Regions from separate parts of the Bacillus sp. PK6-013 genome, predicted to be linked through region 2. Evidence: riboswitches for the same ligand, from Rfam matches in the RefSeq annotation. Region 2 holds a riboswitch; each other region holds the start of a gene.
The links. A riboswitch is a leader RNA that binds a small molecule or an ion and turns the genes downstream of it on or off. The one in region 2 is predicted to bind thiamine pyrophosphate.

Region 1: it holds a riboswitch for thiamine pyrophosphate, as region 2 does, so the genes downstream of both, thiC (phosphomethylpyrimidine synthase ThiC) here and thiT (energy-coupled thiamine transporter ThiT) in region 2, are expected to answer to the same signal.
Region 3: it holds a riboswitch for thiamine pyrophosphate, as region 2 does, so the genes downstream of both, tenA (thiaminase II) here and thiT (energy-coupled thiamine transporter ThiT) in region 2, are expected to answer to the same signal.
Region 4: it holds a riboswitch for thiamine pyrophosphate, as region 2 does, so the genes downstream of both, tenA (thiaminase II) here and thiT (energy-coupled thiamine transporter ThiT) in region 2, are expected to answer to the same signal.

Annotation. Positions count from the first base shown of each region.
Region 1 is NZ_CP096417.1:3,298,492-3,305,810, forward strand. Features, by position in the region: gene M1E03_RS16715 (aliphatic sulfonate ABC transporter substrate-binding protein) at 1-461, opposite strand, end outside; gene M1E03_RS16720 (ABC transporter ATP-binding protein) at 503-1,270, opposite strand; gene thiC (phosphomethylpyrimidine synthase ThiC) at 1,472-3,247, opposite strand; TPP riboswitch at 3,396-3,504, opposite strand; gene aroD (type I 3-dehydroquinate dehydratase) at 3,599-4,363, opposite strand; gene M1E03_RS16735 (TetR/AcrR family transcriptional regulator) at 4,491-5,060, opposite strand; gene M1E03_RS16740 (HXXEE domain-containing protein) at 5,170-5,685, shown strand; gene M1E03_RS16745 (M14 family metallopeptidase) at 5,910-7,319, opposite strand, start outside.
Region 2 is NZ_CP096417.1:1,050,024-1,057,342, reverse strand. Features, by position in the region: rRNA gene M1E03_RS05300 (16S ribosomal RNA) at 1-1,517, opposite strand, end outside; gene M1E03_RS05295 (GntR family transcriptional regulator) at 2,056-3,156, opposite strand; TPP riboswitch at 3,318-3,417, shown strand; gene thiT (energy-coupled thiamine transporter ThiT) at 3,529-4,113, shown strand; gene M1E03_RS05285 (class D sortase) at 4,155-4,712, opposite strand; gene M1E03_RS05280 (processed acidic surface protein) at 4,819-5,814, opposite strand; gene M1E03_RS05275 (hypothetical protein) at 5,994-6,182, shown strand; gene M1E03_RS05270 (response regulator aspartate phosphatase) at 6,307-7,319, shown strand, end outside.
Region 3 is NZ_CP096417.1:166,547-173,865, reverse strand. Features, by position in the region: gene M1E03_RS00855 (ABC transporter ATP-binding protein) at 1-612, opposite strand, end outside; gene M1E03_RS00850 (ECF transporter S component) at 587-1,186, opposite strand; gene tenA (thiaminase II) at 1,183-1,869, opposite strand; TPP riboswitch at 1,983-2,087, opposite strand; gene M1E03_RS00840 (hypothetical protein) at 2,292-2,450, shown strand; gene aceA (isocitrate lyase) at 2,501-3,772, opposite strand; gene aceB (malate synthase A) at 3,787-5,376, opposite strand; gene yhfH (protein YhfH) at 5,419-5,556, opposite strand; gene M1E03_RS00820 (ArnT family glycosyltransferase) at 5,771-7,319, shown strand, end outside.
Region 4 is NZ_CP096417.1:2,964,209-2,971,527, forward strand. Features, by position in the region: gene thiO (glycine oxidase ThiO) at 1-834, opposite strand, end outside; gene tenI (thiazole tautomerase TenI) at 818-1,429, opposite strand; gene tenA (thiaminase II) at 1,404-2,105, opposite strand; TPP riboswitch at 2,189-2,297, opposite strand; gene M1E03_RS15065 (monovalent cation:proton antiporter family protein) at 2,357-4,201, opposite strand; gene prpE (bis(5'-nucleosyl)-tetraphosphatase PrpE) at 4,466-5,206, shown strand; gene M1E03_RS15075 (RluA family pseudouridine synthase) at 5,223-6,098, opposite strand; gene M1E03_RS15080 (NAD kinase) at 6,125-6,925, opposite strand; gene M1E03_RS15085 (GTP pyrophosphokinase) at 6,944-7,319, opposite strand, start outside.

The sequences.
Region 1 (7,319 bases), 2.0 Mb from region 2:
GGCTCCAGACCTGCTTTATCGATCACTTTATACAGAAAATCGAACCCGCTGCTGCCTTTTGCCACCGCCACCTTCTTTCCTTTCAAATCTTTTATGTCATCGATGCCGCTCCCTTTTTTCACAAGAATGCCGTTCGCCTTTAAACCGTCTTGCGAAAGACCGATTTCTTTAAAATCAATGCCAGCCGCCTGCCCTGCGATCACCGGTGAATTTCCAACCTGGGAAAAATCAAGTTTACCTGCGGCAAGACCTTCAAACTGCGGCGGACCGCTTTGAAACTCTGTCCATTTCACTTGAATCCCTTCTTTTGCGAACTCTTTTTCAAACCAGCCTTTTTCTTTCGCAAGGAGCAACGGGCTTAAGCTTTGCTGCACTCCGATGTTGATCTCTTTTAAATCTCCGCCCCCTCCGCTTGATTGGGCTGCTGAACAGCCCGCAAGAAGCATCAGGCAGCCCAGCATATACAACGGCCATTTTTTCACGTTTTTCCGCTCCTTTCTGCTCAAATCCCTGAACCTTCCTGAAAGCTGAATGTTTCCGTTGTCTCGAATTCTTTCAGCACTTTTTGTCTGATTGATTGAAAAACGGGCGATGTTCTGCTGCGCGGAAATGGCAGATCGACCGGAATCAGCTTGTGGATTCTCCCCGGCTTTGCGGTAAGAATCGCGACCCGGTTGGCTAAATAAACCGATTCGTCAATATCGTGCGTCACGAGGATCATCGTCATCTTCTTTTCTCGCCAAATGTCTGTCAGAACATCCTGGAGATGCTTTCTCGTAAAGGCGTCCAAGGCGCCGAAGGGTTCATCAAGCAGCAAAATCTCAGGCTCCCTGAGCAAAGCCCTGGCAATCGCGACCCGCTGCGACATACCTCCGGACAGCTCGCGTGGATACTGTTTCTCCGCGCCTTTCAGCCGCACCGTTTCAATCAATTCATCGACTTTTTTTCGCACCGCCGGTTCTTTCAGGCTTAAATCTGCGGCGATATTTTGCTCGACCGTCAGCCATGGAAAAAGCCGATGCTCCTGAAAGATAAAACCTTGATGAATCCCCGGGTCCTTGATTTCTCTTCCGTTCATGCTGATTCGCCCTTCATAATTCCCGTCAAGACCGGCAGCGATTTTTAAGAGCGTGCTTTTCCCGCATCCGCTTGGACCGATGACAGTCAGAAATTCGCCGTTTTCGACCGTCAGTTTCACGTCTTGAAGCACGCTTGTTTTAAGGCTGCCGTTTCCAAATGCTTTTTCTTTTACACGAATTGATAAAGACATCCTGTTCCCCTTTCTTTTCTAAACTGAAAATAAAAAACTCTTATCCCAATTGAGATAAGAGCCTTCGGTTGACCGATCAGCGCTGATGAAATTTTCCGAAATATTAAACAACATACTAATTCATATTATTCCGACCTGTCAACCCCATATTATAAAAAAACAGATGAAAGGTTCCCCTTTCATCTGCAGTATTGCCCGTTTTTAACTGTAAATGCTGCCGCCTGCTTTTTTAAATTCCTTCGCCTTCTCTTCCAATCCTTTTTGAATAGCCTTTTGTTCATCAAGATCGTTTTCCTTGGCATAGTCGCGAATATCCTGGGAAATTCTCATACTGCAAAATTTAGGCCCGCACATTGAACAAAAGTGTGCCGTTTTGGCGCCTTCCGCCGGAAGGGTTTCATCATGGTATTCAAGCGCTCTTTCCGGATCGAGCGACAAATTGAACTGGTCCCGCCAGCGGAATTCAAAGCGCGCCTTGGAAAGCGCGTCATCGCGGATTTGCGCGCCGGGGTGCCCTTTGGCAAGGTCAGCCGCATGGGCCGCGATTTTGTATGTTATGACGCCTTCGCGGACATCGTCTTTGTTCGGCAGTCCCAAATGCTCCTTCGGCGTCACATAGCAAAGCATGGCCGTGCCGTACCAGCCGATCATCGCCGCTCCGATTGCCGATGTAATATGATCGTAGCCCGGTGCAATATCGGTCGTCAGCGGGCCGAGCGTGTAAAACGGCGCCTCTTTGCAAATTTCCATCTGCTTGTCGACATTCTCTTTAATTTTATGCATCGGCACGTGTCCCGGTCCTTCGATCATCACTTGAACATCATGCTTCCAGGCGATTTCCGTCAGCTCGCCGAGCGTCTCCAATTCGGCAAATTGGGCCTCATCATTCGCATCCGCAATCGAGCCGGGCCGAAGGCCGTCCCCGAGCGAAAATGCGATATCGTATGTTTTCATAATCTCGCAAATCTCTTCAAAATGCGTGTACAGAAAGCTTTCCTCATGATGAGCCAAACACCATTGCGCCATAATTGCCCCGCCGCGGGATACGATTCCAGTGACGCGCTTTGCCGTCAGCGGCACATACCGAAGAAGGACGCCGGCATGAATCGTAAAATAATCAACGCCTTGCTCAGCCTGCTCGATTAATGTATCGCGGTAAATCTCCCAAGTGAGATCTTCCGCGACGCCGTTTACTTTTTCAAGCGCCTGATAAATTGGCACAGTCCCTACAGGAACTGGACAATTGCGGATGATCCACTCCCTCGTTGTATGAATATCTTTACCTGTGGACAAGTCCATCATCGTATCGGCGCCCCAGCGGATGGCCCATGTCATTTTTTCTACTTCTTCTTCAATCGAAGAGGTGACAGCGGAATTGCCGATGTTGGCATTGATTTTCACGTGGAAGTTGCGGCCGATAATCATCGGTTCGCTTTCCGGATGGTTGATGTTTGACGGAATAATCGCCCGTCCGCTTGCCACTTCATCACGAACAAATTCGGGAGATACATGCTCTCGGATCGCGATAAATTCCATCTCGGGCGTAATGATCCCCTTTCTTGCGTAATGCAGCTGGGTGACATTTTGACTTTTTTTCGCGCGCAGCGGTTTTCGTTTCAACCCTGGATAGCTGTTGCTCGCTTTCTCTTTGCTTTTATAGCCGTTATCCTCCGGTCTGATTTCTCTGCCTTCATATTCTTCGGTATCGCTGCGCTCCCTGATCCAGGTCGCCCGCAAAGGTTTCAGCCCCTTAAGAATATCAACCTCTGCATTCGCGTCCGTATAGGGACCGCTCGTGTCGTAGACGCGGACAGGCTGATTTTCTTCGGCGCCAAATGAACCCGTCGTCGGACTTAGCGAAATTTCTCTCATCGGCACTTGAATGTCAGGTCGCGCCCCTTCGACATACACTTTGCGGCTCCCTGAAAAACTTGACATAATCGAGATGTTTTTTTGCTGTACTGACTCCTGTTTCATGTAAAAATCCTTCCCCTCTAAAAAATTGATCAGGACGAAACTCCGGAACAGCACCAGCACAAAAAAACCAGGATCATATGATGAACCTGGTTTTACAGTCAGTAAAATCACTGGAAGACAGACGGACCATACCCATTCCCCATCTTCTCCCGAATCCTTTTTACTTCCCCACGCTGGTACGAACCAGATCAGGTCCAAAGGGTTAAGAAACACATGTTTCTCTCTCAGCCCGCAGTCGGGCACCCCTAGTAAAGCTATTCAATTCATTTTTTATCGTAACACACCGATTTGGCAAGTGAAAAGGATGGAAAAATATATGAATCTTTTTCACTATAGCGGCACACCCAATTATTATAAATTGCGATGAAGCACATCAAGTATATGTTTCAAATCCGTCGCCTCAATTTGGCCAGGTGCGGATGCTTTTTTCGCTGCGCCGAACGTCACGGCCGAGCCAAATACCTCTCCGGCGAGCCGGCTGATCAAGCCTTTTCCGGCCATCGACATCGTGATAATCGGCCGCTTCGCATACCGCTCATGCATCATATGAGTCGCCTCAAGCAACACCAGCACATCTGCCGGTGTTTCAGGCATCACCGCGATCTTAGGGAAATCGGCGCCAAGATCCTGGGCTTTTCGGAGACGGGAAACGATCTCTTCCGCTCTCGGCGTCTTCCCGAAATCGTGGTTGGATATAATGACAAAGACATGCTGCATATGAGCCGCTTGAACCAGTTTTTCCACATGATGCTCTTCATTGAACAGCTCGACATCAATCACATCTGCCAGCCCTGTTTTGACTACGGCATGATTCAAGGAAAAGTAAAATTCCTTACTGACTTCTTTTTCGCCGCCTTCCTCCGCGCTGCGAAATGTAAATATCAACGGGATATCCTTTAAGATCTCCCGGATGTCAGCCAATACCTTTTTCACTTTGTCAACGTCTTCGACATCCTCAAAAAAATCCGCCCGCCATTCGGCAAGATCCGGATTAATCGATAGAAGAAAAGCAGCTTCTTCTTTCAATTGTTCATGCGTTTTTCCGATGAGCGGCACGCAAATTTTCGGGGCTCCTTCTCCGATGGCCACCCCTCTGATCTTCACCGTATTCAACAACGACCTCACTCCTGTTCTCTATATTACAAGGGTCTTTGCATTAACGGTACCGAAGATTGGCCGTAAGCACAAGCAGAAATTAAGAAAGAAGGCTAAACGCTTAAAGCACTCATATACCAACATGAGATCACCTTTCGATAGCTTGCTTGTTTAAAAATGAATCTACTATTCCTTGCAGAATATGACTCATTTCTTCAGGAGTTTCCTTCCGGCCTCTCTCAAACCATTTTGAAAGGATGTTCCAAAAGCCCCCTGCGCTGAATGAAAGCCCGTACTCCAAGTCGATTTTGCTTTTAAAATGAAAGGTTTCTTCTTTAAATTTTTTATGAAGATCCGGTAGAAGTTCATTATATTTCTCAACAATCAAATAAAACAAATGGTTCTGATGAAGGGCTTGTAAAAAATCGGCATGTCGGCTCCAAAAGTTGAAGTATGCATGTCCAAGACTGGATAAGTCAATATGTTTTTCCTGAACAATGTAATTGGAATACTCACTGCAAAGCTGCTCAAAATAGCGGTCTAATATATCTTTTTTTGAATGGAAATGCCGATAAAATGTTCTTCTGTCAAGCTGCGCTTTTTCCGCTATCTCTGTAATGGTGATGTCTGAAAAGCTTTTTTCCTTCATAAGCTCCAACAATGATAGCGTCAGCCAGCTTTTAGATTGCTGAGCTGTTTTTGAGGGCATTTGCTTCATATTCTCTCTCCTGTCGCGCTTTTTATGGCAATGTAGCACTTTTCGTTGGCTCATTGACTTTGTTCTCTATGAAATGTCACAATTGTGGCACATAAGAGGGGGAATGTAAATGGAAAACATGCAATTTATGGCTTGGATGCTGCCGATATTATTTATACTGCATGATTTTGAAGAGATGGTGATGGTCGAGGCATGGGGCAAAAGATATCGAAGCAAACTGAAACAACTGAAAAAAGCTCCATTCGGACATGCCAAAACCGCTTCTTTTGTTTGCGCTGTGCTCGAAGAATTTATACTAGCTGTTGGTGTAACTGTTCTCAGTATTTATTTTAATCAATATATTATCTGGTTTGGTTTCTTTTTTGCTTTTACTGTTCATTTCCTTGTTCACATCGTCCTATGGTTCAGATTTAAACATTATGTACCCGGCATATTAACGTCGATCTTTATGCTGCCATTTTGTTGCTATCTGCTGACCGCTGCCGCAGAGATAGAAAAATTCAGTTTTCCTGCAATGATCTTATCAGCCCTATCCGGAACACTTATCGTCTTTTTTAACCTTAAGTTTCTGCATAAAAAAATGGGGAGGATTCAAGAAAGGCTGGAAGCATATGGCCGCATATGAAAAGCAGGCACTTACGGAAGCTTCCTGCCCTTTGACTAGAAGCAAAGCAACCGATGAAGACCCGTCAGACACGAAAAAACTGCCCTTCAAAAGAAAGGCAGCATGATCTAAAATCATGGCACTGCTAACGATGGTTCAATGTTCGTTCCAAAGCTTGTCTATCCAGCTGTTTAGACGAGACACCTCCACTGCAGGAGCCGCTTGCACTTCAGCTGTCCAGCCTCTCATCGTTTTGATGATGGAGCATTTTCGGTTTTTCCGGGACCGGCATTGAAAATCGAATTCGCCAGCAACCGATATTGATGCTGCGGATGATCGTCATTGGTTAGATCGTTAGCGAAAACAGTTAAGTTCTTGTTGTTATCTTTATACGTGAAAGCCATAATCTTTCCTTTGGCAGCATCATGTCCAGGCCACCAGCCTGCCTTGAAGAAGTGATCTTCATCAGCAATCACCGCAAGCACTTTTGCCGTTTTAGGAACAGCGGTAATATAAGAACCAGTGACTGTGTAGAAGTATTCCTGTTTATTGTAAGGAGCTGTAATAGCATGATCTTGCATGACATTTGCCAAGAAGACGCCTTCGTATCTCTCCCATTCAGGTCCTTTAAAAGAAAATCCGGGGATCCACTTCTGAACATTCGTCATCCCCATGTTTCCAAATGCAATGTAAGGCTTTCCTTTATTAACATATTTAGAAGAGTCGAACGTATTGACAAGCACATCTGCGCCCGCCTGTTCTGGGGTGACGTTAAAGCCCAGATTTTTCAGTACATATGCCGCTTCACCCAGTGCTCCTACAGTAGAAGCCTTGAGGACTTTGCCGCTTGGTTTCTTATGGCCGGATGCGCTCACGTCAAGATAGTACTTGGAAGCCAATGGGGCCAGGTCCTTGTAGGCAACCGCGAAGTCGCCCGCTTGATAGCCTGATCCGCTCTTGGTGAGCATTGTAACGGTCTTGCCGGCTGCCAGTAACTCGTTGACTGCCTTTATCGCATCATTGCTTGTGTTCTGGATCAGCACATAAGCTGAGCGTTTTGGCATTTTAGTCCCCGGAAACGACACGGAGGTGATGGCAGAAGTCTTGCCTTTGAACACCCCGGCATCTCGAATTACATAACGGTCAAAACCTCGCATATCATGGAAATTTTGAATCATCTCACCGGCTATCATTTCATAATCAGATACATCTATTCCATCATACAAGACCAAGTTCGCGAGGCCGCGGTTTGCCTGGTGCATGTTTACAATAAATGATTCTGCCGGATATGTTTTTCCGTCAACGGTTACCGCTTTTGTTGATCGTTCAATCTTTACGCCGTTGCGAAGGAAGTACTCAACCATCTTATAGGTTTCCAACACATTCTTTTGAATATTTTTATCGACCGGCAGTACGTAATATTCCGGGAAGAAGTTTTGATTGCCCTGCCGCGGACGGCCGATCTCTTCGTTTTTGGCGTTGACCAAGTAATGATCGACAGCGCGATCATCGATATTGTCCACGCCGCGCTCGAATATTTTTAATTGGTTCAGAAACAGTTCTTCTTTTTTTTCCGCTACATATTTTGCAGCTGCCGCAGAACTGTAATACAGAGCTTTGGTAGACTCTTCATTCGACTCGGGCGTTTCCAGCGT
Region 2 (7,319 bases):
GCTACCTTGTTACGACTTCACCCCAATCATCTGTCCCACCTTCGGCGGCTGGCTCCAAAAGGTTACCTCACCGACTTCGGGTGTTACAAACTCTCGTGGTGTGACGGGCGGTGTGTACAAGGCCCGGGAACGTATTCACCGCGGCATGCTGATCCGCGATTACTAGCGATTCCAGCTTCACGCAGTCGAGTTGCAGACTGCGATCCGAACTGAGAACAGATTTGTGGGATTGGCTTAGCCTCGCGGCTTCGCTGCCCTTTGTTCTGTCCATTGTAGCACGTGTGTAGCCCAGGTCATAAGGGGCATGATGATTTGACGTCATCCCCACCTTCCTCCGGTTTGTCACCGGCAGTCACCTTAGAGTGCCCAACTGAATGCTGGCAACTAAGATCAAGGGTTGCGCTCGTTGCGGGACTTAACCCAACATCTCACGACACGAGCTGACGACAACCATGCACCACCTGTCACTCTGCCCCCGAAGGGGAAGCCCTATCTCTAGGGTTGTCAGAGGATGTCAAGACCTGGTAAGGTTCTTCGCGTTGCTTCGAATTAAACCACATGCTCCACCGCTTGTGCGGGCCCCCGTCAATTCCTTTGAGTTTCAGTCTTGCGACCGTACTCCCCAGGCGGAGTGCTTAATGCGTTTGCTGCAGCACTAAAGGGCGGAAACCCTCTAACACTTAGCACTCATCGTTTACGGCGTGGACTACCAGGGTATCTAATCCTGTTCGCTCCCCACGCTTTCGCGCCTCAGCGTCAGTTACAGACCAGAGAGTCGCCTTCGCCACTGGTGTTCCTCCACATCTCTACGCATTTCACCGCTACACGTGGAATTCCACTCTCCTCTTCTGCACTCAAGTTCCCCAGTTTCCAATGACCCTCCCCGGTTGAGCCGGGGGCTTTCACATCAGACTTAAGAAACCGCCTGCGCGCGCTTTACGCCCAATAATTCCGGACAACGCTTGCCACCTACGTATTACCGCGGCTGCTGGCACGTAGTTAGCCGTGGCTTTCTGGTTAGGTACCGTCAAGGTACCGCCCTATTCGAACGGTACTTGTTCTTCCCTAACAACAGAGTTTTACGATCCGAAAACCTTCATCACTCACGCGGCGTTGCTCCGTCAGACTTTCGTCCATTGCGGAAGATTCCCTACTGCTGCCTCCCGTAGGAGTCTGGGCCGTGTCTCAGTCCCAGTGTGGCCGATCACCCTCTCAGGTCGGCTACGCATCGTCGCCTTGGTGAGCCGTTACCTCACCAACTAGCTAATGCGCCGCGGGTCCATCTGTAAGTGGTAGCTAAAAGCCACCTTTTATAATTGAACCATGCGGTTCAATCAAGCATCCGGTATTAGCCCCGGTTTCCCGGAGTTATCCCAGTCTTACAGGCAGGTTACCCACGTGTTACTCACCCGTCCGCCGCTGACATCAGGGAGCAAGCTCCCATCTGTCCGCTCGACTTGCATGTATTAGGCACGCCGCCAGCGTTCGTCCTGAGCCAGGATCAAACTCTCCATGAAGTTTGATAATGACTACGCACAACATGTGTGCGATTTATTTAATGAATTAACAGGTACGTTTTGTCTTGTTTAGTTTTCAAAGATCATTTCCGCCTCTCGAAGAAGCGACTTTACTAATATAACATTCTATCATCGTGAATGTCAACAACTTTTTTCAAAAGATTTTCGAAGTTGTTTTTATAAAGCCTCCTTTTTAGGGGCGGATACTAATATAACATCTATTTTCGTTTTTCACAATAGCTTTTTTAAAAAAATAATAATCAAATGATTTGGACTCAGATGATTCCTGATCATCTCGACCTCAGGCAGTTGACAGCATTTATTTCTTCTTACTGCTTTCTTCTATATAAAAGTATACAGCGGTCTTTAAAAATTGATTTACTAAAGCTGCACATGGTCCAAAGCTTCGAGGATGACATTAAACTCTCCGTTATCAGCTTTTACTTGAATAAAAAGCTCCTCATTCCGGAGCTTTGTAACAGAATATATATTCTTCTCATTTTCATTCACGCTGGTTGGCGGATAAAGATTGTGCAGCCTACCTTTTCAGCTTGGCGGTCGAATGTCTGACAACCAGTTCAGGTTTGTAGACGGTGGAATGTTCAAGCTGATTCGTGTTGCGTCCCTCAACTTTGGCAATCATCCATTTTGCCGCCTCAATCCCCATCTGCATTTTCGGATGAGTGACTGACGTCAGCTTCACTTCAGATGCCTCGCTCAAATGTGAGTTGTCATATCCGACAATCGAAATGTCTTCCGGCACTTTCAAACCGAATTCCCTCACGACATCCAACACCAAAAGCGCTATCTCGTCATTATAGCAGAATATGGCAGTCGGACGGTCTGATGAAGAAAGCCGCTTCCTGGCTTCAGCTATCGTTTTTTGTTTTTTGTTCTCTGTTGTGTACGTCACGACCATTTCAGGGTAAAACGACAAGCCGTTTTCTCTGAAAGCACGGATAAATCCTTTCATCCGGTTGGCGCCCTGCATATCGTCCTGTTTAAAGAAACCGAACACTTTTTCATGGCCGAGTTTAATCAAATGCTCAGTGGCGATAAAGCCGCCGTGTTCATCATCCAAAATGAAATGGGGCGGATTTAGCTCCTGATAAAATTGGTTGATCATCAAATACGGAATATGATGTTGTTCAAGCGTCAGATAGTAACTTAAATTCGGGTTAAAGCTTCCTGTTTTCGTCGGCTCCACGATCAACCCAGCAATTTTTTTATCGAGCATATTCACAAGGCATTGTTTTTCTTTTTCAATGTCATTATTGGTGCTCGCGACGACAAGGGTGTATCCTTCGCTGGACAGTGACGATTCGATTCCTCTTATAATAGAAGGAAAAATGTAATCTGAAAGGTAAGTCGTAATAACCCCGATCATCTTATTTCTTTCCCTTCCTTTTTCAGAAAGCTGAAGACGGTGAGAGCAATACGTCCCTGAGCCCTGCTCTCTGTATAAAAGCCCTTCATGAACAAGGTCGCCAATCGCTTGCCGGATCGTGTGCCTGCTTACATCAAATATTTTCATCAATTCGTTTTCCGAATGAATTTTTTCCCCCGGCTTCACTTTGCCTTCATATATCCACGATTTAATTTTATTTTTCACCATGCTGTATTTTGTAGGTTCACTCATCAGATCAACCCTTTACTGATCTTGTACGTACGAATACGTTCTATTATAAAGGAAAAGATGTTTGCATTGCTACATATTGGAGAAATTAAGCAAAATTTTTCGAAAAATCAGCTTGTCGTCCGTTTCTTTTTTTAGTATAGTAGAATATAACTAAATAACTTGATGACCACAAGGGGAGCCTCGAGGCTGAGAGTGAACGACCGTTCTGACCCTTTGAACCTGTTAGTTAACGCTGGCGTAGGGATGTGGCAAAGTCATTTCTAATTGCATCCAAAGCAGTGCGTGGAAAACTTTCCTACTCCTTCCCCGCATTGCTTTTTTTATTGGGAAAGAAGTCCAGTATCCCTTTGTTCATCAAAAGTGAGGGTTATGATGAATCAATCTAAACAACTTGTACAGCTGATTGAAATTGCGTTTATGACAGGAATAGCACTTATACTTGATATGGTGTCCGGAATGTTTTTAAAAATGCCTCAAGGCGGTTCAATCGCAGTCATGATGATTCCGATCTTCCTGATTTCCTTTAGATGGGGGCTGAAGGCAGGGCTGGCAACCGGGTTTTTAGCCGGATTGCTTCAGTTTGTCACTGGAGGATTTTACGTTTATCATCCTCTGCAGCTTCTTCTTGATTATTTTATCGCGCCTACGGCCGCGGGTATCGGCGGCTTTTTTGCCGGATCGATCAGAAACGCTTCAATCGAGAAACAAAAAGGAAAGATCATTTTCTATGTTACGCTGGCCGTCTTTCTCGGAAGCGGACTGAAATTTCTCGCTCATGTCATCAGCGGCGCTGTCTTTTTTGGAAACTATGCGCCTGAAGGCACTCCGGTATGGATTTATTCCTTGGTATATAATGGAACATATATGCTTCCGTCTTTCATTGTCTGCACAATTGTCCTTTGTTTACTGCTGCTAACCGCGCCAAAACTCCTGGAAAACAGATCAGACATGAGATAGCATAAAAAAACAGCGGACTCGCCTGAGATTCCGCTGTTTTTTTATGATTTAATCAAATCTGCGACCAATATATACCGCTCCGGTGCTGAACCGATAAAGTCAAAAGGATAGCAGGTGGAAACCGTCAATGTTGCTCTCGGCTTTGGTACAATCACCGTCCGGTCATCCGCATCCACGATCCGCACCTTTTTCACTTTGTATGTAAAAGTTCCGTAGGAAGCTTCAACAATTAACTGATCGCCCTTCCCCACTCGGCCGAGTTTTCGGAAAACCGTATCCCGGTGGCCTGATAAAACCGAGTTGTCATCTTCTCCAGGCAGAACGGAACCAGCGAAATGGCCCACGCCTTTTTGCAGCTCGTCTTCATCTGTCCCGTGATATATAGGAATCCTTGCATTGATTTTCGGAATGACAAGATCGCCGATTTTCTCCCCGGTTTCAAATGTTTGATCAATCACCGTTTTTTCTTTTTTCGCCGTCTGAATCGGAGGTCTTTCAGGCTTTTCTTCTTCTTTCATCTGCTGAAATGAAAAAAGAGCGTAGCCGTGCATTAACTTGAACACATTCGTTGTTGTAAAATAAGCGCCGCACACAACCATCACAATAGCTGCGAGCCAGATGATTTTTTTTCGATGTGCCTTAATTTCCTTTCACTCCTTATAAAAACTTCCCATTCTCTACATAATTAGAATGGGAAGTGACATGTTAAGCCGCTTTGCGAAGCCTTCTGATCATGAAGAATCCGCCAAACATCAGAACGGCGCCTAAGATCGACCATTCCGCGTAATGCCCGGCTGTCTTTGGAAGCTTTGCACCTTTAACCGTCTTTTTCACATGAGATGGCTTTGAATCATGTTTGACAGCCGTTTGGGTTTGCTTCACTTTTGACCCTGTATCATGAATTAAATCAGATCCGATCATGTCAGGCGTCAGCAATACATCCAAAATGAAGTTGCCTTGCAGATCGTATACTTCCACCAGAAGGCTTGCTCCCTTCAGATCTTCCGCGCTGACAAGCGTTGTCAAAGACACTTCTTTTTTCTTTCCGTCTTTAACAAGATAGTATTTTGTTTTCACTTCAAGCGTCTTCTGAAGATCGTTTAAAATGGATAGCATTTCAGCGATATCCTGAGCTGAGAGCTCTGATACAGACTCGAAATCGGCTACCGCTTCAAGACGTTCTCCAAGAGCCATCAAATCATTTTCAAGGTTTGGATTTTTATCGCGCACCTTTCGGAGATGATTCACGAGCCTTTCCCACTCCTGATCATCCACACCCAATTCTTGAAACAGGTTCCCGATCTGAAAATCGTCTTCTTCATATGTCACAGTGAAAAGCGCATCGTCCAATTCGTATTCAAACATAAACACGTCGAGAATGTTTTGGCCGCTTTCCATATAGCCATTTTCAACAAAAAGGTCAGCCGCTTCTTTTTCGCTCAATCCGTATTCTTTTAAATAGGATGCCAAAAGTTGATTAGTCAGTCTTTCCCCTAAAAAATCTTTCAACTCTTCCACCGACTCAAAATCTTTTAAACTTTCATCATATGTATCCTGTAAATAAGCTTCCAATTCTTTTTCTGTCATTCCTATTTCTTCAAGATACTCTTGAAGCTCGGCCTGTTTCGGCGCGGCAAAAGCACCAGCTGCCGGCACTAAAACCAGGATGCAGACCAATAGTGACATCAGCCTTTTTTTCATTTCTTATGACCCCCTAAATTTATCTTTCATTTTGATTATAGTGGAAATATTTTTAAAAACATGTATTGTAATTGAAAATCTTTTCGTCTATAATATTTTGTTCTTTTTCCTGTTTAAACAGGCATAATCTTCGCCTCTATTGAATGTAATATAGTAAAGCGAATAGAGGAGGTATGCAAATGAACCCTTACTATATGATGCTCTTATGTTACGTCCTATCGATCATCCACTTTTTAATAGGCTACCGGGAAGCCCTGAAAATAAGCGGAGCTGACGGGCTGGTCAACGGAACCGCAATGATCTCCTGTATTCCGCTTGGCGCGGTTTTCGCTTTTTTCGCGCACTTTTTTTGGAAAATGACGATTTAATTTCAGAAATGAACTTTTCACCGGCGAACTTGCATTTCAGCGTTATTCACAGACGGCAGCAGTTTATGCTATGATTAATAGAACTTCAATTTACAAAAAATTCACAAAGATTGGAGGGAAGAGAATGGCCAAAGCCGTGGCTTCACAAGAAGTCGCCAATATGCTCAACGACTGGTACATACTGATGAAAAAAAGAGACATTTCAGGCTCAATCGAAATGAAAGATGACATAGATAAAGCAATTGAAAAAATGGAAGAAGATCATGACGTTCTACTCTATTATCAAATGCTCGATTTTCGCTTAAGGCTCCTTCTTGAAGATATCTCCCAATCTTCCACCGAAAAATTGGAGGCCATCAGTTTTCAAGACAAAGATCCAAAAAGTACGGACGACAAGCTGAATTATTATTTTTACCTGTTTAAAGGGATTTATGAGGACTACAAGCAAAACCATACAGAAGCGCTCAATTTTTTCAGAATAGCGGAAAAAAGACTGAGCGTCATTCAAAATGAAATTGAAAAAGCTGAATTTCATTATAAAATCGGTGTTTTGTATTACAACTTAAAAGCGACATGGCTGTCGATTCATCACATCAACATTGCCTCCGGCATCTTTCAAGGGTATGACGGGTATGCCAAGCGGGTCATCAACTGCAAAATGCTGATCGGGCTCAATTATATTGACCAATTTAAGTTCTCCGAAAGTGAAGTATTATTAAAAGAAGCGATCGAAAAAACCGAAAAAATCGGCGACCAATTCCTTTTACCGTGTACCTACTATAATATGGGCTTTTTGAAGAGTAAGGAAGACAAGCAGGAGGAAGCGCTAAAGTATTACAATAAAGCTTTTGCAATCAAAGATTTTGAAACGAAAGCCAAGTATGCTTACCTTCTTTGCGTTTATGAAAACACAAGGTCTCTTTTCAAAACCAACGCACACAAACAAGCATTTAAATGGATCGAAGTGGGCTTTAAAAAATCCCGGGAAATGAACAGCGAAATTTTCGAATTGAAATTCAAAATTTTATATACATTATATTCTGATACACAGAATAAACTGGAAATAATCAAGGACTATGTTCACCAGTTAGAAAATGAAAAAGCCTGGGTAGATTTGGAGGAATTATTGATGGATGT
Region 3 (7,319 bases), 880 kb from region 2:
AAGAATGACGCGGTCCATCCACTCGATACAGCCGTCCAGCACGTGTTCGACGAACACCATCGTCTGTCCGCTTTTTCGTGAAACGTTACGAAGCAAGGCAAAGATGTCTTTCCGGCTGGCCGGGTCCAGCTGCGCCGTCGGCTCGTCAAAAAACAGCACTTCAGGCTCCAGAGCGAGCAGGCACGCTAATGCCAGTCTCTGCTTCATACCGCCTGACAAGGTTTCGATCGGCGTTTTCTTATCTATCTTTAATCCGACTTGCTCCATCAGCTCCGAGATGATGCCGTCCATATCTTTTGGGGAGACAGACCGGTTTTCTAGGCTAAAAGCGATTTCCTCATCAACATGAAGCATGCAGAACTGCGAATCCGGATCCTGAAACATAACGCCGGCGCTCTTTCTGCGATTGACCTCTCCGCTGACCTCAGCTTCGACATGTTCAGGAATGATGCCGGAAAGCACGGACAACAGTGTCGATTTGCCGCTTCCGCTCGGACCGAGTATCAGCACTTTCTCTCCCTGCCCAATCGACAGCGAGACCCGGTCTAGGACTGTTTCAGGACGATGATAAAAACGGACGGAAAGGTTACTGCATCCGAGAAATGAACGCATCGGCATCATCCTTCTTCCGCTGTTCCTTCATGATCTCATACTGATTCAGGACGCCCGTTTTCGCAAGCGCTTCGACAACGGCTTTTGCCAGCCAGCCGCCGAGTACAATGCCGCTGATGATTTGGATGATAAGCGTCATGATCAGCGTTTGCGTCGTATAGTAGGCAAAACCGTTCGCCATCAGGCTGTATGTCATGCTTCCGACCGCGGCAAGCGCACCGGAAAGCATAAGGGTAAACAAGTTGTAACGCTTATAGCGAAAGATCGCAAAAGCGATTTCCGCACCGGCTCCCTGGAACACACCGATTAATAATGCTGACAGTCCAAAGTGGCTTCCGGTCAGCAGTTCGACCGCCGCAGCTGCCGTCTCGGCAATCAGCGCCGCACCCGGTTTACGGATGATATAAGCGACAATCGGGCTGGCGATCACCCAAATGCCGAACATAAAGTTCGCTCCGACAGGCCCGACAATAGCTGAAACAGGGATCCACAAGGTGGACCATCCTAAGTAAATGACGCCGCATGCAACGGACAAGATCACTGCCATCACGACTTCTTTCATGTTCCAATTCATCGTCTCACCGCCTCCATTTCCACAGGCCAATCTTCAACTGTATAAGCCATCTCCCAAAAGCCGTATTCAAGCTGACAGCTTTGCAAAAAAAGCTCCTTCATTTTTTCTTTTTCAGCCTTGCCCGCTGTTTCGGCCCATTCATCCAGGCGGGCGCAAAACTTCGTCGTGATTGAATCGGTTCGGTCTCCGTAAAAACAGATCCAGTCATAAAATGGATGCGACGGGTCAGGCTGAACGTCCATCATCAGTTTTTTTCCGATCTCCCAATATGTCCACGGACAAGGCAGCAAGACGGCTAATATCTCTCCCAGCGTGCCTTCGTGCGCCGCCGTCAGCATATGGCGGATATAATGATGGGCAGAAGGCGCAAGCGGATAGCCCTGCAGAGATTCATACTCCACCCCCGCGGCCCGGCACAGGTTGTTGTGCGGGTGCACTTCGCTGTTTAATACAAATGAAATCTGCTCATGAAACATCTCCATGTCTTTCCGGTTTTGACACTTGGAAATTGCAATTCCGTAGATTTGAATAAAAGCGTTCAAATACTCGTAATCTTGCTTCACATAATGAATAAGCTGCTCCTTTTTCAGCTTGCCGGACGCCAGTCCCAATACAAACGGATGCTCAAAAATGGCTTCAAAAATAGGGTCTGCCTCACGGCGAAGTTCTGCAGAAAAACTCATGTAGATAGCCTCCTCAGCAATCGGTTTTATAAGGAAGGCACAGGGGGAGCGAGCCGCTTTTTACGCAAAAAAGCCGCCCCAAAATGGAGCGGCCTTTGTATGATGAAATCATAAAGACACCGGCTCCACTTCCCTACGCTAGTATGAACTAGATCAGGTTCAAAGGGTCCAAGATCGCTTCTTGTCTCAGCCGGCTTACGGCTCCCCTAGTGGACTTCCTATTACATTAACTTTTACTCTACACATCAATGATTATGATGTCAACCTGAGTTTTTCAGTTTTATTCTTGTATAGAACCGCCGGGTTTCATCCAGAAGATGCAGCGGGTAAAAATATTTATGGAAAAATGTTAATTTTCTGAAACCTTTTGCAGGCTTGTTCGTCTAATATAGTGAAGACAAAAAAATTTGGAGGGGATATTTATGATGATGTTTATCTTGATTTTGACAATGGCTGTGTATTTGTTCTATTCTTTCAGCAAAGACAACCGGCCGGCCAAAAGAAACAACAAGAATCATCAGACACTGACTGTTATTAGGGAAAACCCTTTTACCGCCCCTTCCAATGATGTCAATTGCTAACTTGATAGACAACAAGCAAGCCGCCCCATGACGGGCGGCTTTTTACGTTTTTAGGATTGAAATTGTTCCGCTTCAGTCGATCCCTTCAGTGCAGTGGTTGATGAAGTCCCGCCTGTCACAACCTGGGCGACTTCATCAAAGTAGCTCGTTCCGACTTCGCGCTGATGCCTTGTCGCCGTATAGCCGTGGACTTCGCTGGCAAACTCGGCCTGCTGCAGATCAGAATACGCCGCCATTCCGCGGTGCTTATATTGGCGGGCCAATTCAAACATGCCGTGGTTTAAGGCGTGGAAGCCTGCCAGTGTGACAAATTGAAATTTATAGCCCATTTCACTGAGCTGTTTCTGGAAGTTCAAGATGGTGTTGTCATCCAGTTTGGCCTTCCAGTTGAACGAAGGGGAGCAGTTGTAGGCGAGCAGTTTGCCCGGGAATTTTTCATGGATCGCCTGTGCAAACCGGCGGGCTTCTTCAATATTCGGCTCAGACGTTTCACACCAGATCAAATCAGCATACGGCGCATACGCCAAACCTCTCGCAATCGCCTGATCAAGACCCGGCTTTGTTTTGAAGAACCCTTCCGCTGTTCGCTCTCCCGTCAAAAACGGCGCATCATATGAATCGACGTCGCTTGTGATCAGGTCGGCCGCATTCGCGTCCGTACGGGCAATAAGAATGGTCGGGACTCCCATCACGTCTGCGGCGAGGCGCGCGGCAATCAAATTACGCACCGCCGTTTGCGTCGGAAGCAGCACTTTCCCGCCCAAATGCCCGCACTTTTTCTCAGACGACAACTGGTCTTCAAAGTGAACTCCCGCGGCGCCGGCTTCAATCATACCTTTCATCAGCTCGAACACATTCAGCTGTCCGCCGAAGCCTGCTTCAGCATCGGCCACAATCGGAGCAAACCAATCGATGTCTTCTTTTCCTTCCATATGGTGAATTTGATCGGCGCGCTGCAGCGTACGGTTGATTTTTTTGACAACTTCCGGCACGCTGTTTGCCGGATAAAGGCTTTGGTCAGGATACATGCTCCCTGACAAATTGGCATCGGCCGCCACCTGCCAACCGCTTAAATAAATCGCTTTCAATCCGGCTTTTACTTGCTGCATGGCTTGATTTCCGGTCAAAGCGCCCAGCGCCGGCACGAAGTCCTCTGTGTGGAGAAGCTTCCACAGCTTTTCGGCGCCGCGCCTTGCAATCGTGTATTCAATCTCAAGCGTGCCCCTCAACCGAATGACGTCAGCCGCCTGATACGGCCTTGTGATCCCTTTCCAGCGTTCTTCATGCTCCCAGCTTTTTGCGAGTTGTTTTTCTTTCAGCATCGCACATTCCCCCATCATATTTTTTCATAAGCGGGTATCGTTAGAAATTCCGCGAATTCATCATCCAAAATCAGCTGTTCAAATAACTGTCCGGCCTCTTCGAACCGGCCGCTCCGAAAATGTTCTATGCCGGCTTCTTCGAAGATTTTCTGCATTTCTTCCTCTTTCATCATCTTGACCATTTCGGCGTTGACTTTCCGGCCATCGTCAAGAACCCCTTTCGGATGGCGAATCCATTGCCAAAGCTGGGCTCTGGAAATCTCCGCCGTTGCTGCGTCCTCCATTAAGTGGTCGATCGGAGCGGCGCCTCTGCCCGACAGCCATGAAGCTAAATAGCGGATGCCGGCGCTGATATTGGTACGGACGCCTGCTTCTGTAATCCGGCCTTGCGGTACTTCCAGCAAGTCTTTTTCCTCGACCTTTACGTCTTCCCGCTTTCTATGAATCTGGTTCGCCGACGGCATATGCTGATTGAATACATCGAGCGCCGTTTGAATCATGCCGGGATGCGCGATCCATGTTCCGTCATGGCCGTCTTTTACTTCACGTTCCTTATCTTCGCGGATTTTGGCAAATGCGGCTTCATTGATCTCAGGTTTGTCTTTAGCGGGAATTTGCGCCGCCATTCCCCCGATCGCATGGACGTTGCGTTTATGACACGTTTGAATCGCCAAGAGGGAGTACGCTCTCATGTTTGGAACCGTCATCGTCACGGCTGAGCGGTCTGGAAGAATGACTTCTTCCCTGTTCCTGAATTTCTTAATAAAGCTGAAAATATAATCCCACCTGCCGCAGTTAAGTCCGGCTGAATGCTCCTTCAATTCATAGAGGATTTCATCCATTTCAAAAGCCGCCAGGATCGTTTCAACGAGAACCGTCGCTTTAATCGTCCCCTGCGGAATGCGCAAGTCGTTTTGCGCATACACAAACACGTCGTTCCACAGCCTTGCTTCCAGATGGTTTTCGATTTTTGGAAGGTAGAAATAAGGGCCGCTTCCTTTTTTGATCAGCTCTTTTGCATTATGGAAAAAATAAAGGCCAAAATCGAACAGGCTTGCTGACACGGGCTTGCCGCCGATCAGCACATGCTTCTCTTCCAAGTGCCATCCCCTCGGTCTTACAATGATGACGGCGGGGTTTTCTTTCAGCTCATAGCGTTTGCCCTGTTCATTCGTAAAAGAAATCGTCCCGCGAACCGCGTCCCGCAAATTAACCTGGCCTTCAATGCAGTTTTTCCAAGTCGGCGAGTTCGCATCTTCAAAGTCGGCCATAAAGACTTTGGCTCCTGAATTTAAAGCATTGATGACCATTTTTCTGTCGACCGGGCCGGTGATTTCAACCCTGCGGTCCTCCAAATCCCGGGGGAGCGGGGCGACCGTCCAGTCCGCCTCGCGGATGTGCTTCGTTTCCGCCAAAAAACCGGGATTCTTCCCTTGATCAATTTCAGCCTGCCTGATCGTTCGCAAATGCAGCAATTCCCGTCTTCTTCCCCCGAAATGTCGTTCAAGACGTCCGATAAACTCCAGCGCTTCTTTTGTCAAAATCTCTTCATACTGCGGATTCATCGATCCGGTTATCTGAGTTCTCTTCTCCTCTGTTTTCATGTCTCCCTACCCCTTTACATGCATTGTTATAAAACAGTTTGCTTACTCGCCTTTTTTGGAAAGACAGCGCTCACATTCCATAAAGTAAGATTCAGCCTGCTCCTCCATCTTTTCACCGCATTCAGGGCAAGTTTTTTTTGGAAGCGTTCTGAAAAATTCCATCGGACTTTTCAAGCTCATTTGTGTCACTCTCCTTTTTATAGAACAGTTTTATGTTTTTAATTTCTGTTGTAGTACAGTATACAGCGCAAAAAGAAAAAAGTACACACCTTTTTCCAAAAAATATTTATTTTTTTCCATTCAAACAAAAATAGATTGTTCTCTTTTTATTCATAACTTGTTCATATTTTTCTTCTAGAATAGGGAACATAAAGAGGTGAAAGTGATGATGAAAATAAAAAACAAACAACTTGATGTCACTCTGATTCTGATTTTGTTGGCAGCTCTTATTCTGAATACATATAACATTTGGCAGGACAATGCCGCCAACCAGTATTACTTGGCGGCGGTCAAAAGCATGACGCAAAGCTTCCACAATTTCTTCTTTGCGTCATTCGACTCTTCCGGATTCGTATCAGTAGATAAGCCGCCCCTCGTTTTATGGATTCAGACCATATTTGCGAAAATTTTCGGCGTGCATACGTGGAGTGTGATTTTGCCGCAGGCGCTTGCAGGTGCGGGTTCCGTCTATCTGCTATACGCACTGATTAAACCGAAATTCGGAAAAGGAGCCGCCCGCATTTCAGCGCTGGTGATGGCGCTGACGCCGATCGCGGTTGCCGTAAGCCGGACGAATAATATCGACAGCATGCTCGTCTTCACGCTCCTTCTTGGTACATGGTGCCTGATGAAGGCGGTCAAACAAGGCAGGCTGCTCTGGCTGCTCGCTGCATTTGGCCTCATCGGCCTCGGGTTCAATATGAAGATGCTTCAGGCATTCATGGTGCTTCCCGCGTTCTTGCTGTTTTATCTCATCGCGGCCCATGCGAATTGGAAGAAAAAAATTGTGTCCGCTGTTTTATCGCTTATTGTTCTCACCGGCGTTTCGCTTTCTTGGGCGCTTGCTGTCGACTATACATCGGCCGACAGCCGCCCGTATGTCGGAAGCAGTCAAACCAACTCCGTGCTTGAACTGGCTTTCGGCTACAACGGCACAGAGCGGCTGCTCGGCCAGACGACGGGCAACGTCCGCGGCGATATGAACGGTTTTAGAGGAGACATGCAGCAGCCGAACGGCAATGCACACACTCAGAACGGGAACAATGCAGCCGACAGCTCCAATGGACAAAATGGCGCGATGCAGCCGCCGGGTGCAAGCAGCGCGACCAACGGCAATGCGCAAACTCAAGACGGAAGCCGTTCATCCGACGGCTCCGATGGACAAAACGGTGCAATGCAGCCGCCGGCTGCGGGCAACGCGACCGATGACGGTTCTCAAGGAGCAAACGGCGGCAGTCAGCCGCCAACCGGAGGCGGACCGGGTGGAGGCAACGGCGGGCCCGGTGGCAATGGCGGACCGGGTGCAGGTCAAGGCAGCGGACAAAGCATGAACATGTTCGGCACCGGTGACGCAGGACCCCTGCGGCTCTTCCAATCTGCTTTATCGGGCCAAATTAGCTGGATGCTTCCATTCGCATTATTCGGACTGCTCGGCATGATCATCAGCTGGCTCCGCAGCCGCCGCGAAAATGCAGGCGAAATGAAAGAAACAATCTTTTGGGCTGCTTGGCTCGTTCCTGTTGCCGGGTTCTTTAGCATCGCCGGATTCTTTCACCACTACTACTTGATTATGCTGGCACCGCCGATCGCCGCACTGTCAGGAATTGGATGGTACGCGATGTACGCCCTTTACAAAAATCACAAAGACTGGGCAAGCTATCTGCTGCCGGCTGCCGTTCTGACAACGGCAGCATTCCAAGTGTATATTTTAAACGCATATACAA
Region 4 (7,319 bases), 1.9 Mb from region 2:
CAACTCCTCGATTCCGCCAAGTTCCGGCTGTTCATTCCAATCCCCGGGCTTCATTGTCGCGCCGACGACAAGCTTTCCGCTATGGCGCGGAACGATGTAGCAATGATCATGGTAAAGCGTCCTCGTCAAAGGGATGCCGTCATTCCACACAGACAGGCACTCCCCTTTGACAGGATAAAAGCTTTTGTCTATGCCGATCTGTTTAAAGAAAGCACCGCTCCACACACCGCTTGCAATGACAACGTGCTCCGCCTCCGCGGTGCATGAAGCAGCAGTGACGCGGACGGCCCCCGCTTCAGATTCGATCGATAAAACGGGGGTAAACTCGAAGACCTCGGCACCGAGAATCCGGGCCCCCCTGGCAAATGCCCTGCACACTGCGGCCGGTTCGACATGGATGTCGTCCCGAATGAAATTAGCGCCGAGAATCCCTTTTCCGGCATGCGGTTCCAGCTCATATACTTCAGCGGCTTCAAGCCATTCCACTGAATCCAGTGCAGCCATTTGCATCAGGTGTTCGCGGTCGCTTTCTGAAAATGCCAGCTTTAATATCCCTCCGTCATGCTTTCTGATATCGATGCCGCTTAAGTCTTTCAATTCGCCCGTCAGCCGCTGATAGGCTTTTTGGCTGGCTCTGGCAAATTCGAAAAAGGTACCGGGTTTATCGCATTCCGCATGGGCGCCGAGCATGCCCGCCGCCGCGCTCGTCGCTTTTTTGCCGACTTCTCCGCTTTCAAACACGGCCGTTTTTTTCCCCGCTTTCGCAAGATGGTAAGCGATGGATGTCCCGATGATGCCTCCGCCGATCACGATCGTATCATAGCGCTTTCTCATATGAATCTCCCTTCGCGAGACAGGCAAGCCGCGCGGCCGCCTCATCCGGTCTGTCATGAGAAAAGATCCCCGACATCACGGCGATGCCGTCTGCCATTTTGACTTCCGCCAGTCGTTGTTCGGTAATACCCCCGATCGCAATGACCGGAATGCGGACAGCCGCCTTCACTTCAGCCAGACTGAGAGCTCCTCTTCCTTTCCGGCCCTTTTTACAGTCCGTTTCAAAAATGTGGCCGAACAGCACGTAATCTGCACCTTCAGTTTCAGCCTGAACCGCTTCTTCTGGCGAATGGACGGACTTTCCGATTTTCAAATGCGGAAAACGGCTCCTCACACTTTTGACGGAAAAGCCGTGTGAAGGCAGCTGAACCCGGTGAATGTGATGAAACAAAGCGATATCAACCCTGTCGTTGATGATCAGTTTCCGCTTATCAACCCCTTCTTTGGCAAGGCGGTCGATTAAACTTGATATTTCACTTACTTTTTTTGATCTTTCCCTGATATGGATAAAGTCAACGGCATTTTGAATCGAGATGATTTTTGCAGCAAGCTCTTCCACAGAGTGCTTGTCATCGGTGATCGCGTGCAGATGCAAGCTGATCCACCCCGCTTTTTGACCAGCTTTCTTTTTGGTAGGCCATATCCCAGAAGCTGTATTCGTAGAAGCTGGAGATGACGAAGTTCTCCTTCATCTTCGCGCGCGTTTTCTCATCGGCGTTTTCAGCCAGCTCATCGAAGCGGTTGATCTGTTCTGTCACAAGTTCTTTAAACCAGTCGCCTCCGTATGTCGCGATCCATTCCTGATAAATCGCGCTGTCAGGCCTGCACGTTTTTAACGTTTCGCCGACGTCATAATAGAGCCAATAGCAAGGAAGCAAAGCGGCCAGTATTTCCGCAAAACTGCCGCTCACGACAGAACGGTACATATGCGATGTGTACGCATACGCTGTCGGCGACGGCTGAAACGACTCCAGTTCTTCCTTTGTGATTCCCAATAGATCGGTGAATTTCCTATGGAGCGACATCTCGGCTTCATATGTGCCTTTCGCGTGTTCAGCCATCCGGCTTGTCGTATATAAATCGCGAGCATATGCCGCACCAAAGGATTGGACTTTGGCAAAGTGGGTCAAATAGTAGGAATCCTGCATGACATAGTATTTAAATCGATCAACCGGAAGTGTGCCGTCTCCAATCCCTTGAATAAACGGATGGACAAAACTGCCTTCCCACCATTTTGCAGCGCTGTTTCGGCATTCTTCTGAAAACTTCATTTCGAGGCTCCTCCTTCGATTCTGAACATAAAAAAACCACTTTCCCGCAAGGAAAGTGGTTTGGAATTTGCATAAATACATACTCAAATACCGTGCCACTTCCCTACGCAGGTTTGAACCTGTTCAGGTTATGAGGGTCTAAAAGTCACACTTTTATCTCAGCCCTTATCAAGGACTCCCCTAGTGGAAAACATTTCTTGTTCATTCAGTTTATACTTTTATCTTATCACGAATTGCAAAATGGTCAAGCATCAGTCTCCAAGCGTTTTTCTCAATTCCGCAATATATTCGCGCGAACCGGTGGCGATCAGCCTGTCACCCAATTGCAGCCTTGTATCCCCGTGGGGCACGATGCTGTCCACCCCGCGGAAAATTCGGACGAAGATAACATCTCCCGTAAACGGAAACTCCCTTAACAGAACACCGTCAAATCGCTCATTGCTCATATTGATCTGATACAGCGACGCATCCTGGTTCGTCAGGAGTTTCATAACGCCAGGCGCCTCGATAAGCGCGCGCAGCAGCGTTTTTGTAGAAAGCAGAATAGAGAATGTATCAATTCCGTTATCTTTCAGTCTGGATTCGGCGTCTGGAGAATCTGCGCTGGCGATAATTCTCGCGACTTTCTGCTCCTTCGCAAAAAGCGCGATCCCTGTATTGCGCTCTTCGCTGCCAGTGGCCACGACGAGTATATCCGTTTGGAAAACGCCGAATGATTGAAGCGTCTCGTATTCATAATCAGGCAAAACTTCAACATCAAACACCGGATCCGCCAGATTTTCTTCCTTTTTTTCCTGCCGGACATGCAGGATTCTGACGTGATAATCTTCCGGAGAAAGTTCGAGCGTGACTGGCAGCGTCATTTGATTTGCGCCGATAAAGGTGATCGTCTTTTTCTCTTTTTCGCTTTCCGTTTTCGGCATTAATTTTTTAAAGCCGGTCGGTGTGATGATGCATGTAATGACAGCGACCAGAATCAGCGCGCCGGACATCTGCGCGTCAATGACGCCGATGCGCTCGCCGATCGTTGTCGCCGCGATCACCAAAGAAAGCGTGGAAGTCAGGAGAAAACCGGAAGCCAGCACGGTTTTCATGTCATACCACTTTTTCAAAAACAGCACCGGAACGACTTTGCTGATTAACAGAGCCACAAACAGAAGCGGGATCATCACTAAAATTTTCGGATTGCCAAACAGTGACCAAATGTCCAATTTGACGCCTGTCATCACAAAGAAGATCGGGATGAGGAATCCGTATCCGAATGAATCGAGCTGCTGAACGAGCTCCTTGTTCGGCGAAAGCAGCGAAACAAGCACCCCGGCCAAAAACGCGCCAAGTATGTTTTCTGCACCGAGCGACTCGGACAGCGCCACAAGTACGATGATCAGCGTAAATATCGCCCTTGTGCCGATCTGGATCGTTCCTTTTGACAGCACTTCGACAAAAGGCCGCTTTTTAAATATCCTTCCGAACAGGTATAAAACGACGCCGGCGGCAAATAAGATCATCAGCAGCCACATATTGCTGTTTTCGTCCCCGTAGATTGAGGCGAACACTGCAAGCAGAATCATCGTGACAAGATCGGCAATGACGGCGACAAGCAAAATAATCTGGCCGATATTTGTCTTCATGAGACGCTCTTCTTTCAGCGTCGGAACGACAACCCCGAGCGAAATTGTCGAAATGATCAGCGTCATTAAAAAGGCGTTGTCAATAAATCCTGCCATGACAAAGCTGTAAGAAAGGCCGAGCGATAAAATAAAGACGGCAATAAAGATGACCGAAGCCGTTTTAAATGTATTCGGCGCTTCCTTTCCGCTTGGAAGCAGCTGCTTTTTCTTTCCTTTTTCAAATGCGGAAAAATCGATTTCAAGCCCGCTTAAAAACATTAAAAAGATAAATCCGAGCATCGATAAAGTTTCGAGCCATGTATCGTGCTGGGCGACCAGATCGAACCCGCTTTTTCCGATAATAAGACCCATGATAATTTCAGCGACAACCACCGGTATGCTTAACCTGAAACGGTGCAGCAGGATGGGCGTTAAAAATGCGATAATCAGTACGACAACTAAAGATGAGACAGATGTGTGCTCCATAAACTGGTACCTCCTCTAAAACCGGTTTCCGGGTATGATTAGCGTTCCCTTTTTTAAAAATAAAAGGGACATCTTTTTAGACATTTTCATGTGGGAAAAGAACCGTCTGAACTCTTTTCTCACAGGTGTAAAAATCGATTTTAACAATGCTCGCTCAGAAAAAAAAGTAATATGCCTGATTTTCTCCGGCGAAAGTCGCTGAAGCTTGATTTATATATGGACTGGGCAATGTATATACATACGCAGACAGGAGGCAGAAAACGCATGAAATATGATGTAATCGGCGATATTCACGGGTGCTATGACGAAATGATTGCGCTGATTGAAAAGCTCGGTTACTCGCTGTCATCGGGGTTTCCCGTTCATCCGGAAAACAGAACACTTGTCTTTCTCGGGGATTTAACAGACAGAGGGCCAAAATCGCTGGAGGTCGTTGAATTTGTAGGACGGGCCGTTGAAGAAGGAGCTGTGCGATATGTGCCCGGCAATCACTGCAATAAGCTGTACCGTTTTTTCAAAGGCAATCCGGTGAAGCTGCAGCACGGGCTGGAGACGACGGCGGCGGAATACAGAAACCTTCCGAAACATAAACAGAAGGATATCAGAGACCTTTTCATGCGCCTTTATGAAAACGCCCCTCTTTATGAGATCCTGCATAACGGCGAACTTGTCGTCGCACATGCCGGCATCAAAGCGGAAGACATCGGCAAAAAGCCTGTCGGAAAAGTAAAACAGTTTGTGCTATACGGAGATATTACAGGAGAAACGCTGCCTGACGGACGGCCGGTCAGGCGGGACTGGGCCGCTCATTACAAAGGCGATCCGTGGGTGGTGTACGGCCACACTCCTGTCAAACGTCCGCGAATGATACATCATACGATCAATATCGATACCGGTTGTGTATTCGGCAACAGGCTGACCGCTTTCAGATACCCCGAACTGACAACCGAATCTGTCCCCTCTTCATTGCCTTATGATGAGTCAAGATTCCGTATGGAGCCATAAAAAAAGAGAGCTTAATTCAGCTCTCTATCAACTGACTCATATCATGCGCAACCGGCGCTTGAAACGTCAGCTCTTCCATTGTGAAGGGATGAAAAAACGTCAGCGTCTCACTGTGGAGCGCCTGCCGATTGATGAAGCCACGGGTTCCTCCGTACAGCGTATCACCGCACAAAGGATATCCGATATGACTCATGTGAACTCGGATCTGATGGGTTCTCCCGGTTTCCAGACGGATGGAGACATCCGTCATACCGCTGAAGCGCCTGTTCACCCAAAAATGCGTCACCGCTTTTTGCCCGTCGGGGATCACCGCACGCTCGATGATGCTCGATGATTTTCTGCCGATTGGCGCATCGATCGTTCCCTGCTCTTCTGCGATCAAACCGTGGACGACCGCCCGATATTGCCGTTTGACGGCTCCCTTTTTTTGCAGTCCCGATAAAAGCGAGTGGGCGAAGCGGTGCTTGGCTACAAGCATGACACCCGATGTGTCGCGGTCAAGCCTGCTCACCAGGTGAACGGTCGCGCGCACGCCCGTCCGCTGGTAATAATGAATCAGACCGTTCGCCAAGCTGCCTGATGGATGCTCGCGCGAGGGAATCGACGACAGGCATGGCTGTTTATTTAATACGAGGACATGGTCATCTTCGAACAAAATATCAAGCGGAATTTCTTCCGGGCGCAAAGATTCGCTCATTTTTTCCGGAGGGAACTGTATGACGAGCTCGTCCCCTTTTTGAAGAACGTATCTGACCGTTACATGCCCGCCGTTTACCAAAAGATCCCCGCCGCCGAATTTGATGTCCGTCAGCATCCTTTTTGAAATGCCCAGCCGCTGGACGTATTCTTTCAAAAGAACCCCGCTGTCCTCTTCTGTTATGATCTGTTTCATCAAAAAATCGCTCACAGCAAACCTTCCTATTCTCCTTTTCCGATAAAGGAATCCTGGACCCTTTTCCAAAACGGAAACGGCCGAAAGCGGGCAAACCTGATATTTTCGTTTGCGACGCGGCATTGAATTGACTTGACGTCTTTATGCAGCAATGTCAAATGGTCAATCGCGACTTGAAACGTCACATCATTAATCGGTTTAATTAAACAAGTGTGGTGCTCAGGCAGAATGAGCGGCGATCCGACCGTCCGAAACACCCGGTTGTTGATCGACGCCATTTCAGCCAGCTGGACCGCTCTGATGGACGGATGAATAATCGCACCGCCGAGCGCCTTGTTATATGCCGTGCTTCCCGATGGGGTCGATAAGCAAAGGCCGTCGCCGCGGAACGTTTCGAAAAGTTCCCCTTTAATTTCGACATCTGTCACAAGCGTCCCTTCGATGCTCTTGATCGTACATTCGTTCAGCGCCAAATATCTCGCTTCATCGCTGCCGTCATTGTAGCGGACGATAACTTCCAAAACCGGATATTCAACAATTTGATACGGCGTTTTCGCAATCGCGATTACGAGTTTTTCAATCTCGGTCGGCACCCAGTCGGCATAAAAGCCGAGATGTCCTGTATGAACCCCGACAAAGGCCGTTTTGTCGAGGCGGCCGCTGTATTTGTGAAATGCGTATAAAAGCGTTCCGTCACCACCGACGGAAATGACGATATCCGGCTCTTCTTCATCGCATTCAAGACCGAAGTCGAGCAGATATGTTTGAATTTTGCTTTTTAATGAATCGGAAACATCATTTCCTTTGGACGATACCGCAAACTTCATCATTCCATCTCCTTTCCCCTAACCGTCATCCTCATCCTTTTTCTTGCGTGAAAATGCCACGTGAGCCTCCTGAATCTCGCCCCTGATCTCGGACATTTCCATATCGAGCCTTGATGCTGCTTCAGAAGCTCTTTGAAGCCTTAATTTTACTTTTTCCGGAATGTTGCCGCTGTATTTATAATTTAAAGAATGTTCGATTGTCGCCCAAAAATTCATCGCCAGCGTCCGGATTTGAATTTCAACCAAAATCTGTTTTTCCCCGTTGATTGTCTGCAAAGGGTACAGCACGACGAGGTGGTAGGAGCGGTAGCCGCTCTCTTTATGTTCCGCGATATAGTCGCGCTTATCCACGACCGTGAAGTCCTTTCTCGCCAGAAGCATATCGACGACAATG